Linked DNA regions of Pleurocapsa sp. PCC 7327. The protein of the gene in region 3 interacts with the protein of the main gene of each other region in a pairwise test. Links are inferred from orthologs where the notes say so. Each region holds a gene or a part of one and is shown on either strand. Other genes may lie near its edges.

What was found.
Region 1: the proteins of PLE7327_RS16025 (region 3) and secA interact in binary tests that used the Escherichia coli proteins (3 or more experiments, as listed by UniProt). The link is inferred for Pleurocapsa sp. PCC 7327 from one-to-one orthologs.
Region 2: the proteins of PLE7327_RS16025 (region 3) and acpP interact in binary tests that used the Escherichia coli proteins (3 or more experiments, as listed by UniProt). The link is inferred for Pleurocapsa sp. PCC 7327 from one-to-one orthologs.

Annotation. Positions count from the first base shown.
Region 1 is NC_019689.1:3,426,570-3,431,437, reverse strand. What follows is about bases 732-4,071. They hold secA (preprotein translocase subunit SecA), read right to left. Parts: upstream 3,743-4,071; coding sequence 932-3,742; downstream 732-931. Other genes in these bases: PLE7327_RS15300 (DUF3365 domain-containing protein), read left to right, coding at 732-901. In the rest of the region: more of PLE7327_RS15300, read left to right, coding at 1-731; pdhA (pyruvate dehydrogenase (acetyl-transferring) E1 component subunit alpha), read right to left, coding at 4,110-4,868. UniProt on the Escherichia coli protein: Required for protein export, interacts with the SecYEG preprotein conducting channel.
Region 2 is NC_019689.1:3,175,756-3,179,992, reverse strand. Bases 732-3,440 are described here. They hold acpP (acyl carrier protein), read right to left. Parts: upstream 2,356-3,440; coding sequence 2,107-2,355; downstream 732-2,106. Other genes in these bases: PLE7327_RS14255 (efflux RND transporter periplasmic adaptor subunit), read left to right, coding at 2,621-3,440; fabF (beta-ketoacyl-ACP synthase II), read right to left, coding at 760-2,004. Also shown: tkt (transketolase), read right to left, coding at 1-605; more of PLE7327_RS14255, read left to right, coding at 3,441-4,051. UniProt on the Escherichia coli protein: Carrier of the growing fatty acid chain in fatty acid biosynthesis.
Region 3 is NC_019689.1:3,581,717-3,586,216, reverse strand. Bases 507-3,478 are described here. They hold PLE7327_RS16025 (thioesterase family protein), read right to left. Parts: upstream 2,251-3,478; coding sequence 1,762-2,250; downstream 507-1,761. Other genes in these bases: PLE7327_RS16015 (cofactor assembly of complex C subunit B), read right to left, coding at 3,217-3,478; PLE7327_RS16020 (gamma-glutamylcyclotransferase), read right to left, coding at 2,279-2,887; PLE7327_RS16030 (TldD/PmbA family protein), read right to left, coding at 507-1,734. Also shown: PLE7327_RS16035 (hypothetical protein), read right to left, coding at 1-279; more of PLE7327_RS16030, read right to left, coding at 337-506; more of PLE7327_RS16015, read right to left, coding at 3,479-3,888; response regulator transcription factor RpaB, read right to left, coding at 3,962-4,500.

The sequences.
Region 1 (4,868 bases), 160 kb from region 3 along the record:
AACTAAACTCAATCTGGGGACAAAACTCAATTTGCTTTTGGTATTTATCTTTTTTCTCGTCGTTTCTGTCAGTGGATTATTGTTATCGATAATTTTGAATCGAAATGCAGAACAAATTGTTACTGACAAAGCTTTTTTATTAATAGAAACGATGAGTTCAGTCAGGCACTACACCAGTACTCAGGTAAATCCAGAATTAGCTCCTAGACTAGAAACCGAAGCCGAATTTTTGCCTCAAACCGTTCCTGCTTATTCGGCTCGCGAAGTTTTTGAACGCCTAAGAACTCGTAAAGAATATCAAGATTTTTTCTATAAAGAGGCGACGTTAAATCCTACAAATTTAAGAGATAAAGCCGACGAATTTGAAACTCAAATTGTGGAAACTTTTCGCACTCAACCCACTTTAAAAGAAAAGACTGGTTTTCGTTCCCTTCCCGGTGGCGATATCTTTTATATCGCTCGTCCTCTCGCTGTTTCTCAGGAGAGTTGTTTGCGGTGTCACAGTGCGCCAGAACTAGCTCCTCCAAGTCAAATTACTACCTACGGCGATAAGAATGGTTATGGCTGGAAATTAAACGAAATTGTAGGAGCGCAAATGATTTCAGTTCCTGCTAGTATAGTCTTTCAGGCAGCGCGACGGTTACAGTTTTCAGTCATCGGCATTCTTAGTGCATTCCTGCTACTAACGATTGTCCTAATTAACCTCTTCCTGAAAAAGACAGTGACCGATCCTCTCAAAAAAATGTCTCAAGTGGCTCAAAGAGTCAGTACCGGCGATTTATCTGGAGAGTTTAAACATCCAGCCGACGATGAAATTGGCATTCTTGCAGCTTCTCTCAACCGCATGAAAGTCAGTCTAGAAATTGCGATGAATATGCTCAATTCAGAGTCACAGCAGTAAGGGCGTACGGCAAGTACGCCCTGACAGAAATTATACCGTTTGCGGCTGACCTTGCGGCTGGAATTGGAACAGAGAATAGACGACGTTCCGGCGAATATCGATCATCATCTCTAGGAACATCTCATAGCCTTCCTGTTTGTACTCGATTAGGGGGTCTTTTTGTCCGTACCCACGCAATCCGATCGACTCGCGCAAGGCGTCCATTGCTTGTAAATGTTCGCGCCAGAGGGTATCGATTTGCTGCAAGATAAAGAAACGCTCCGCTTCGCGCATCAGTCCCGGACGAACTTTATCTACTTGGTCTTCCTTGATATCGTAGGCTTTGCGAACTTCTTCGTGCAGGAAGTTTTTGATCTCGCTGACGCTCATGTCAGCAATATCGGAAACCTCGACATCTTCCAAAAGATAGACAAACTCCTTGGCTTTATTTACCAGACCTTCTAAGTCCCATTCTTCGGGAGGAAGTTCGGGATTGACGTAAGCATCGACGATCTCGTCCATCGTCTTCTCGGCGTACTGGAGAACCTGTTCTTTGAGATCCAGTCCTTCCAACACTCGACGACGTTCGGCGTAAATTGCCCGACGCTGATTGTTCATTACCTCGTCGTACTCGAATACCTGTTTGCGGATGTCGTAGTAGTAGGTTTCTACTTTTTTCTGCGCCCCTTCCAGCGATCCGGTGAGCATCTTGGATTCGATGGGCATGTCTTCTTCGACTCGCAAGGCGGTCATCAAACCGGCAACGCGATCGCCGCCAAAGATCCTCAGCAAGTTGTCTTCCAAACTCAGGAAGAACCGCGTCGAACCGGGGTCGCCTTGTCGCGCCGCCCGACCTCTTAATTGGTTGTCGATGCGGCGAGATTCGTGGCGTTCGGTTCCGATTACGTGCAGTCCTCCCAGTTCTACGACTTCGTCATGTTCTCTACTGGTATACTCTTCGTATTCTCGGCGAATGAGTTTGTACGCTTCCCGCAGTTTTTGAATGACGGGATCGTCGACGGGAGCGTTTTCTGCCGCGATCGCTACTTTTTCTTCAGCTTCCAGTTCCGTTAAACTCTGCTCTCCGTATTGGTCTACTGCAAACTTCACCACATCTTTGAGCAGCTTTTGGGTATCTTTAGATAGCTCGGTGGGAAAAATTTGAGGCGATGCCTTCCAAGTTTTGACTTTCTTGCCGGGAGCAAAGCCTTGAGGGCGGTTGCGCCCGCCGACTCCGGGAACGCTAACCCCCAGGGCATCGTCGTCTTCCGGTCGGACAATCTTGGGCATTAAATATTCTCGGATCTTCAATCGCGCCATGTAGTCTGCGTTACCGCCCAAGATAATATCGGTACCTCGACCTGCCATGTTGGTAGCGATGGTGACAGCGCCTTTGCGTCCAGCTTGTGCTACAATTTCCGATTCCCGTTCCACGTTTTCAGGGCGAGCATTGAGCAGGTTGTGAGGAATTTTCTTTTCTTGGAGTAAGCGAGAGAGCAATTCTGATTTTTCGACGCTGGTCGTTCCCACCAACACCGGACGACCTATTTTGTGCATTTCTTCACATTCTTCTGCTACGGCTATCCACTTGCCCCGCTCGTTTTTGTAGACCACATCTGGCATATCGTAGCGTCTAGAAGGTCGGTTAGTCGGAATAACCGTCACCTGTAGATTATAGACCTTTTCCAATTCGGTTTCTTCGGTCTTGGCAGTACCTGTCATCCCCGACAGTTTGGGATAGAGCAGGAAGAAGTTCTGATAGGTAATGGTTGCCAGGGTTTGAGTTTCCGGTTGAATCTCTACCCTTTCTTTAGCTTCGATCGCCTGGTGCAAGCCGTCGCTCCAACGTCGCCCTGGCAATACCCGTCCGGTGAATTCATCCACAATGACTACTTCTCCATTGCGGACGATATAGTTTACGTCTTTGATAAAGAGTTCTTTGGCCTTAATGGCGTTGAAAATGTAATGCGCCCAGGGGTTATTTTGATCGTATAAGTCTTGAACTCCCAATAGTTGCTCGGCTTTTTCAAAACCCTCATCAGTCATGAGAATATTGCGGGCTTTTTCATCGACTTCGTAATCGCCCGGTTGACTTTCATCGACTTGTTTGACCAGTTGTTGGGCGATTTCTGCCGCCTTGAGATATTTTTCCGTCGGGCGTTCTATCTGTCCGGAGATAATCAATGGCGTTCGGGCTTCGTCGATGAGAATCGAGTCTACTTCGTCGATGATGCAGTAGTTGAAGGGACGCTGCACCACTTCTGACATTGACGGCGCCATATTGTCTCGCAGGTAGTCAAAGCCTAGTTCGCTGTTGGTGGTGTAGGTAATATCGCAGGCGTAGTTTCTCTTTTTCTCTTCTGGATTCATTCCCGCTTGGATCAAGCCTACGCTCAGCCCCAGAAAACGATGGACTTGTCCCATCCATTCAGCATCGCGGCGAGCGAGGTAGTCGTTAACCGTAACGATGTGTACGCCCTTCCCCGTCAAGCCGTTGAGATAGGCAGGAAGGGTTGCTACTAGGGTTTTCCCTTCCCCGGTTTTCATCTCGGCAATTTGCCCTTGATGCAGGACGATACCCCCAAGTAATTGCACGTCGAAGTGACGCATTCCCAAAACGCGAACGGCAGCTTCTCGAACTACGGCAAAGGCTTCGGGGAGGATCTCGTCTAAGATGTCTTCTAGTTCGCGATCGCTTCTGGCTTTTTCTAGTTTTTGCTTAAACTCTGCCGTTTTCTGCTTGAGTTCTTCGTCAGAAAGCTTTTTAATGTCTTCTTCGAGAAGGTTAATGTCAGTAACCAGCGGCTGAAGTTTTTTGATCTTACGTGCGTTGGGGTCGCCTAATAAACTTTTTAATAGCATGGCAGTTTCTTATCGGGATGTCAGACCAATTAGCAATTGGCAAGTAGCAATTCACAATTACAATCGGCGAGCTGCTCGTCACCGCTCTCGACCACTGAATCTTTGATTTCCGTGGGGACATATACCCTCTTGATGGGTGAATAGTCAATTGCGAATTGTGAATTGAGAATTGTTTTGGTCATTCGCGAGAATTGACCGATGACGGAGAATCAATAATTATGGTATCATTTTCTCCCTCTTTCAGGCTTTACGGAAATCCCAACCTTCTACCAAGTCATCGCCAATGATAAGTAGGGGTGCAAAGCCTTGCACCCCTGCAACAATGCTATAAATTTTTGTCTTGCCCCGTTATTCTTTCCTTGTCATTCTATTCGTCCTCAGCGAAGACATAGCGGTAAAGTTCGCTGGGATCGGGTTCTGGGCTTTCTTGTGCGAATTGAACGGCATCGTCTATGATTGCTTGAACGCGACGCTCGATCTCCTTGAGTTCTTCATGCTCGGCTAAGTTGTGCTCGAACAGATAGGCGGCAAATTTTTTAATCGGATCGCGTGCTCCCCAAAATTGTTTTTCGTCCTGCGATCGCAATTCGTCGGGATCGGCAAGGGAGTGACCTCGAAAGCGATAGGTCAACGCCTCGATTAGAGTGGGTCCTTCGCCGGCGCGGGCGCGGGCAATGGCTTCTTGAGCGACGCTGCGAACTGCCAAAACGTCCATTCCATCGACTTCTACTCCCGGCATTTGGAAGACGCTAGCTTTCTTATAAATTTCCGGTTGAGAGGTGGCGCGATCGTGCGCCATCCCAATTGCCCATTTATTATTCTCGACAACGTAGATAATCGGGAGTTTCCAAAGGGCAGCCATATTCAAACATTCAAAAAACTGACCGTTATTGCTTGCCCCATCGCCAAAGAAACAGACAGTGACGAGATCGGCACTCTCATCTCCCATCACTTCTCGTCTATACTTCGATTGAAAGGCAGCGCCCGTCGCCACGGGAATGCCTTCGGCGACAAACGCATAGCCGCCTAAGAGTCGGTGTTGGGCAGAGAACAGGTGCATCGAGCCGCCGCGACCTTTGCTACAGCCAGTTTCTTTGCCAAACAACTCAGCCATGACCTCTCTGGC
Region 2 (4,237 bases), 410 kb from region 3 along the record:
GCAATATCGGTGGAACCGTCGATAGAGATGTGGTTGTCGTCGTAGAGGGCAATCAGCTTGCCCAAGCCTAAGTGTCCGGCGAGGGAGCAAGCTTCGCCGGAGATTCCTTCCATGTTGCAGCCATCGCCGAGGATAACGTAGGTGTAGTGGTCTACCAGCTTGCAATCGGGCTTGTTAAATTTAGCCGCCAAGTGGGCTTCGGCTATCGCCAGACCGACGGCGTTAGCGATTCCCTGTCCCAAGGGACCCGTAGTGACTTCTACCCCTGGCGTGATATGATTTTCTGGGTGACCGGGAGTTTTAGAACCCCACTGGCGGAAATTCTTGATTTCGTCGAGGGTAACGCTGTCGTAGCCCGTCAGGTAAAGCAAGGCATACTGTAACATGCAGCCGTGTCCGGCGGAGAGGACAAAGCGATCGCGATTAAACCACTTGGGGTTTTTGGGGTTGTACCGCATAAAGCGATCCCAGAGGACGAAAGCCATTGGAGCAGCTCCCATCGGCAGCCCTGGGTGACCGGACTTAGCTTTTTCTACGGCGTCAATTGCTAAAAAGCGGATAGAATTAATGCACCGTTCTTCGAGTGACTGGGTGGCAACAACCATAATTTTCTTAGCGTAAACGACGAATAAAACAACAATTGGTGTGAGTAAAAGCTTGATGGCTCTAGGTTGCCCCAAGGCTCATACCCATCATCCCATTTTCGGGGACGACGGGCAATAACCATGGCGAATTTTTAAAAAATTCTAAAAGCTAGGTTCAATGATATTTTTTGAAAGCTAGCGTAACGTTGTGGCCGCCAAAGCCAAAGGAATTGGAGAGGGCAGCTTCTACTGTTTGGGCGCGACTTTGACCGGGCACGTAATCCAAATCGCATTCGGGGTCGGGGTTTTCTAGATTGATCGTAGGCGGAATGCGGTCGCAGGCGATCGCCATTACCGTTGCTACGGCTTCAATCCCACCAGATCCTCCCAGCAGGTGTCCCGTCATAGATTTAGTGGAACTAATCGCTACTTTATATGCCTGTTCTCCCAGGGCTTTCTTAATTGCCTTAGTTTCTGTCGGATCGTTGGCAGGCGTACTCGTTCCGTGAGCGTTGATATAGTGAATTGCCTCTGGTTGCAGCCCTCCATCTTTGAGGGCGAGTTCGATCGCCTGCGTTGCCCCCTGACCCGACGGCGCGGTCATGTGATAGGCATCGCAGGTCATGCCGTAGCCGACGATTTCTGCATAAATTTTGGCATCGCGTTCTAGGGCTTGTTCCAATTCTTCTAGGAGCAAGATTCCTGCCCCTTCTCCCATGACAAAGCCGTCGCGATCGCGATCGAAAGGTCGGGACGCACGGGCTGGGTCTTCATTGCGGGTGGACAGCGCTTTCATCGAGGCAAAGCCTGCCATCGATAACGGCGTTACTGCTGCTTCCGTTCCGCCGCAAATCATCGCTTTTGCGTATCCTCGCTGAATTAAACGAAAGGCATCGCCGATCGCGTTCGATCCAGCCGCACAAGCCGTCACCGTACAGGTATTGGGACCTTTTGCCCCCGTATGAATCGCAGTCAGTCCCGCTGCCATATTGGCGATCATCATGGGAATCATAAAGGGACTAATGCGACTCGGACCGCGTGCGAGCAAGACTTCTTGCTGATCTTCGAGGACTTTCAGCCCGCCAACACCAGTTCCGATAATTACCCCCACTTGGTCTGCATTCAAATCGTCGATCGTCAGTTTGGCATCGGCAAGTGCCTGCAAGCTAGCAGCCACGCCCAACTGGGAGAAGCGATCCATCCGCTTAGCGTCTTTGCGATCGAGGTAGTCGTGAGGGTCAAAACCTTTGACTTCGGCGGCAATGCGACAGGCATGCTGCGAAGCGTCAAATCGGGTAATAGGAGCAATTCCGTTACGCCCGCTTAACAACCCTTCCCAGTATTCAGTGAGGTTATTTCCAATCGGGGTAATCGCACCTAGCCCCGTTACGACGACACGTTTGAGTTGCATATTTGCCACGATCCTACGATTGATAAAGGCTTGATTTTGCCCGGAATGCAGATAATACGGAAAGTAATTAATGTAATGATTTGGCGATGCCAAAGTCTATAACAATAAAATTTAAGCAGCAGCCTCTATCTTCTGGCTGATATGCTCTACTGCTTTAGCGACAGTATCGATCTGTTCGGCTACCTCGTCGGGAATTTCAATATTAAATTCTTCTTCTAGCGCCATCACCAATTCGACGGTATCTAGAGAGTCTGCACCCAAGTCGTTAGCAAAGCTAGATTCGGGCTTGACATCATCGGGATTGACTTCTAGTTGTTCGGCAACAATTTTTTTGACCTTTTCAAAAACTTCTTGATTCATTGCTGTTTCCTTAACCGCTAAAAACCTCGTATTACTGAGAACCGAGTCGAAAGCGGAGCGGGATTCCCGCTTCCCGATCGACACTATCTAAATTTAATCTTTTTCTTGCCCCATTGTCTCAAAGTGAAGCAAACATAAACCTGAATCTAGCACATTATCGGCTACCATAAACAACCATTACTCCCGCTCGGCTATAGAGAAAGGTTAGTATAAACTTACAAAGCACAATTTAGGGTGCCAAGTAAATCGTTTTATCCTTCATCCCATGGAATTTCCCCTGCAAAGTAAATTAAAAAATCCGCTTCTTTGGATACTGGGAGTCATGACAGGCGGTATCCTAGTTGTCGGTTTGATGACTTATCGGATGGTTGAAACCCCTTCATCCGAGCAGTTGCTCGACAAACTGACTGTCCCTACCACAAGAGAAACCTTGGCAGCGGAAATAGAAGCCAGCGGAACCGTCGAGCCGATTACGAGCGTTAATATCAGCCCAAAAAATCCCGGTCGATTGGTAGAGTTGCGAGTCGATCAAGGCATGCGAGTCAAAAGAGGGCAAATCCTAGCCGTGATGGAAAATTTGGAAATTCAGGCACAGGGATACGAAGCTCAAGCAAAATTCAGACAAGCCCTTGCCCAGTTTAAGGAAGCGCAGGTTAGAATTCCAGGAGAAATTGCCCAAGCTAAAAACCGTTTGGCTCAGGCTCAAGCCAGCCTCAAACAAGCTCAAGCAAAACTTCCCAAAGACATCAAACAAGCACAAGCGCAACTCCAGGCTGCCGAAGCGCGATTTCAATTGGCACAAGCTCGCATTCAGCGCAATGAAGCCTTACTCAAGGAAGGAGCGGTGACTCAAGATGAATACGACGCAGTGTTGAATGATTTTCGGACGGCTCTAGCAACTGGGATGGAGGCGCAACAGCGTTTTGAGCAAGCTAAAACGACTAGCTTTCCCGAAATAGATCGCTTAAAAGCAGCTGTTGCCGAAGCCCAAGTTCAATTACAACAGCGCCAAAAAACTGCAGAAGCAGAACTTGCCCAACTCCAAGCTGCCGCAGAAGCAGCCAGGGCAGAACTCGAACGGATTAAAATTCAATATCAAGACACGGTTATTAGAGCGCCTTTTGATGGGGTAGTTACCCAGAAATACGCAACGGTTGGCGCTTTTGTCACGCCGACGACTTCTGCTTCCGCTACTGCCTCTGCTACCTCAGCGTCTATTCTAGCACTGGCAAGCGGGCTAGAAGTTGTTGCTAAAGTCCCGGAAGTCGATATCGGTCAATTGCAATTAGGACAACCGGCAAGAATCGTTGCCGATGCCTATCCCGATAAGGTTTTTCAAGGACAGGTTGTTAAAATCGCTCCAGAAGCTGTGGTCGAGCAAAACGTGACTTCGTTTGAAGTTACCGTTCGCATCCTCACCGGTCAAGAGACGCTGCGCTCTAAGATGAACGTCGATGTCGATTTTGTGGGCAGACAACTTAGCAACGCTTTGGTGGTTCCCACGGTTGCGATCGTCACCCAAGAAGGTCAAACCGGAGTAATGGTTCCCGACGACAACCAAAAACCCAAGTTCAAACCCGTAACCATCGGACTCGTCCTCAATGACAAAACCCAAATCCTAGATGGATTGACCCCTGGAGAGCGAGTATTTGTCGATCTGCCAGAAAACAAAGACCAGAAAGAGATAGAAAAATAAGAATCTGAAATTTTACTATTCTTCATTTTAAGTTTGGGTAAGTTTTTGTCAAAAGAGCAGAAAATTTGATGATTTAGGATTGCTATGAGCGATCGCCAGCCTACTCCTTCCGATCGGTTAAACTGAGGCGCGATCGCTCAACCATTTTTTTCTCATTGTTGATAACTGGCAATGGATGAGTGATAA
Region 3 (4,500 bases):
TGCTGAAAAACTTTCCAAAGCATACCAGTTATCGCTTTTGCGAATCGTAATGTCGGGAAATTCAGGGATGTAGGGAACGGGACTAGGAATAGTACCTTCAAAAGGTTCTGAATCGTCATAACTAAACCCTCCAGTTCCGATTTGCTCGCCACTAGGAGAGTCAAAAAACTCCAAATCCCAAAAGACGGTAGCTGCTTGGGTCGGTTGAGCCGCGATCGCCGTAAAACTCGGAGTACATAGAGCAGTGGCTACTGTCAATTTTGCGAAGATATCGTTCATCTTAACTATTTAACGACTCGCAAAGTCGTCCAATAATACTGCGATTGCCGATTAATGTTACATTGCTTCGCCTCCCACGACGACATTGCGAATTCGCAAACTCGGACCGCCGCAACCGACGGGCAAACCGTTTTGTCCGCCCTTACCGCAACCGCCCGATTCATCCCAGTAGAAATCATCGCCGATCGCTTCGATATTTGCCAGGGTTTTAAATACATTTCCCGATAGCGTCACATCGCGCACGGGTTCGGCAATTTTGCCATCGCGAATCATCCACGCTTCTCCTGCACTAAAGGTAAACATTTCTCCATTGGTCATGCCACCCAACCAATTGCGAGCGTATACTCCTTCTTGAATTCCTGCAAATAACTCTTTTACAGGTGTCGTACCTCGCTCGATCCAGGTGTTGGTCATGCGAACGATTGGGGGATAGTGATAATTGAGACAACGAGCATTTCCCGTCGCCTGTTCGCCCAACTTACCTGCCGTTTCGCGGGAATGCAACCGCCCGACTAATACGCCATCTTTAATCAATTGAGTGGTTTTTGCGGGGGTTCCTTCATCGTCGTAGAAATAACTGCCTCGGTGTCCTTGGGGGGCAGCGCCGTCAAAGATTTGTAGCTCTTTGGGACCGAACCGTTTCCCTATACTCATGACTTCTAACAAGTCGGGATTTTCGTAGAGCATATCCGCTTCCGAGAGATGTCCGAATGCCTCGTGAACGAATAAACCTGCGAGAATGGGATCGATGACAACGGTGTAAGTATTGCCTTTGACTGATGGCAAGGAAAGCGCATTTACCGCCCGTTGAGCGGCACCCCGCACCTGTTCGTCTAGCTGGGTTAAATCTTCGTAAGCCTTGCGAGAACCCGTTGTTTCTCGCCCCGTCTGCACGATTTCTCCATCTCTAGCGGTAGCGGAAAAGCGCATTTCCATGTCTGCCCAGGATTGCTCGATTAAGGTTCCCTCAGAAGTGGCAAGAATAACGCGCTGGGTGGTATCGCCGTAGCGGACAGAGGTGGTAGCGACGCGATCGCTATAGGCGCGAAGAAGCTCATTGTAGCGATCGCAGAGGGCTTTTTTCTGCTCTAGCGGCACGTGACGCGGATCGGTTCCGGTTAGTGGCAGTTGGCAAACGACTTGCGCGGGTTCGACTGGGGCGAGAATCGTCTCTTCTTCTCCTACCATTTTGGCAGCGGCAATGGCTTCTTCGACGCGATCGGTTAGGGTAGATAATTGGTTAAAGGTAGCGAACCCCCAACCGCCTTTATAAGCTGCTCTCACCTGGCCGCCAATCGAAATGCCTTCGCTAAGGGTTTCTACCTTGTCTCCTCGCAATAAGATATTCGTTCCTTCTGCTTGTTCTATGCGAATGGCTAAAAAATCGATGCGATCGCGATAGCGATTTATCAGCTCGGCAAGTAAATTTTTGTAGTCGGAAAATTGGTTTGACATGGCTATATCTGCAAGCTTTAATTTCTACTATTGAATCAGCCTCATCAAGACATCCTTTACGGCTGGAGGTAGCTGGCGCATGATTTTGCCTTTCTCGCGATCGATCGCAACTAGGGTAACTCTCCCTGTCAAATACAATTCTTCTTCTTGTGGCATCTGAATTTTATAGTCCCAATTAATTCTGACTCCTGCTATCTCGGTCATGCGAGTTTTGACGATAGCCGCTTCTCCTAACCGCATGGCTCGATGATAGCGAACGGACATTTCGACTACGGGTAGGTCGCAACCTAACCTTACCAAATCGGCAAAATCTATGCCCATGGAGCGCAAGCATTCGACTCGCGCTTCTTCCATCCAGGTAAGGTAAGAACCGTGCCAGACCACTCCGCCGTAGTCTGTATGATGAGGTTGAGCGCGAACGGCGTATTCAAACCATACTTCTGTAGTCGCTCTGAGAGCGTCATCGGTTGCGATCGCAGTTGTCGGCGATAATTGGGGTTGCTGTTGCTCGGACAAGTTATCACATAGCGTTTTTTGTTCTTTGTTATTTTAACTCGATCGATTTTGACTTTTGTTGTAGCTGGTACATGTGATGGAACAATTTCCAGCGGTATTCTTCTGAGAGTCCGCAAGTCACCGCACCGCGAATGACTACATTCAAATACCAGTCGTTAGGTGCTAATTCTTCTTCTAGTTTATCGACGACGACATAAGTCCGAACGTTGCGATAAATTTGTCTACCATGGTATACATTGACGAATTCATGGCGGTATCCGTTGCAGGGAATTTCTTCTCGTTCGTCGAGAAGATCGCTCAATCGCCAAGGTAAATTATACAATACCCCCTCGACGTAAGAACTAGGATCGGGAACGATATCTAAAGCACCGCAGTTACGACGTAGAGAGCGGCGATAAAATCCGAGACGATAGCCTTTAACAACTCCAGTTCCGATGACGTAGTGATGAGTGTTTTCGCCGAGCGATCGCTTTAAATCCACCGGACACATACAAGATCCATAGGCAAAATAATAGAAAGATGGTTCGCTCAGTTGTTGGGGTTGCCAATGGCTTCCCTGATGGTTGGACAGAGAAGTTTTTAGTGGTAAATTCTGCGATATGTAATTGCGATTTTGTTCTATTTGCCGCTCTTCCATGAACAGCTTCAAGTTGTTTCTAAAGATAGTATATTTTACTTTTTAGCTTGTTTTTCTGCTGGTACTGAAATTTTAAAATAAAAAAATAAGAGGGACTGAGAGCTTATTTATATAGCGATTTTTAAGAATCGAATTAATCTTCTTCTGTATAAACGCTCTCTATCAGTCCCACTGACCAATTAACCCCTAACAGTACTTTGATAACATTTCACCAGGATCTTGTCTACGTATTTTTACCAAGTTCATTAAAATTTTAAAATTTAGCCGCGCTATTTCCAAATAGTTTAACGCGATCGCAAGGAGGATCGAACTTTTGGATTGAATCCCGTTTATTTTTCGCAAGCGACAATTTCATGGCTATAGCGACTGAGGGTTTCTCCCAATTTGTCCGCAATTCCCTCAATCCAATTTTCGTCTTGCTTGGTATAGCTGCGGGGTACATTAGCCCCTAAAATGAGAACGCCTCCGTCGCCCATCGGTTGGCAGATCAGCCCTTGGGTATTTTCTGGCAGATAATCAAATTCTATGCGTCCTGGAAAAAGTTTCAGATCGACCAAATAAATTGGTTTGTGAGTCTCCAACACCCGCCGAACGATTTGACCGGGTTTTACATGGGGATTATCTGTCAATATTCCCCGCCGCAGGAGAACTTTTCCTTGGTAGTAAACGACTAAGGATTTTGTTACAGTATTGGTTAATAAGAGGTGCGATGCCCAAGCCAGTTCGGTTTTAACCGCATCGGGCAACTCCGAAGCCAACTCCATTCCCTCTTTGCCAATCAGAGTAACTGCATCGGGCGATCGCGGCTGGATTTGCTGCCAAAGCAAACCGACTAGAATCAATATAGCACTAAGGATCGTGCCTAGCGCATCGGAACGAGCTTGAGATTCTGTCAACTGAGCGGTTGTCAAACGATTAAGGAGCAGCAATATTCCTCCCAAAATGCCAACAAATAGAGGAAGCAGCCGCACCACTCGATTGGGATCGTCGGATTTAGTCATTCGTCATGAGTCATTAGTCATTGGTCATTAGTTCAGTCTACAAAGGACGAATGACAAAGGACAAATGACCAATTTACTCTTCTCCGGGTTCTAGAATTCGTTGAAATAAATATCCCGTTCCCCGTGCGGTGAGGATTAATTCTGGGTTGCTAGGGTCATCTTCTAACTTTGCCCTCAAGCGGGAGATGTGAACGTCAACGACGCGGGTATCGACGTGGCGTTCGGGGGTATAGCCCCACACCTCCTGTAAGATCTCCGAGCGCGAGAAAGGTTCTCCAGAACGGCTGACCAATAACTCTAACAGGCTAAACTCCATTCCAGTCAAACGAATGCGCTCGTCGCCCTTGTAAACTTGTCGCTTGTTGGTATCGATTTTAATCGATCCCACATGAATCACCCCAGAACTGGGAATGCCGGGGGTACCATTTTTTTCGACTCGTCGCAGCACCGAACGAATGCGAGCTTCTAATTCCTTGGGAGAAAAAGGTTTGACTACATAGTCATCAGCCCCTAACTCCAAACCCGTAATGCGATCGGCAACGTCTCCCAAAGCGGTTAACATAATGATGGGGATATCAGATTCCTTGCGGAGTTCTTGACAAACGCCATAGC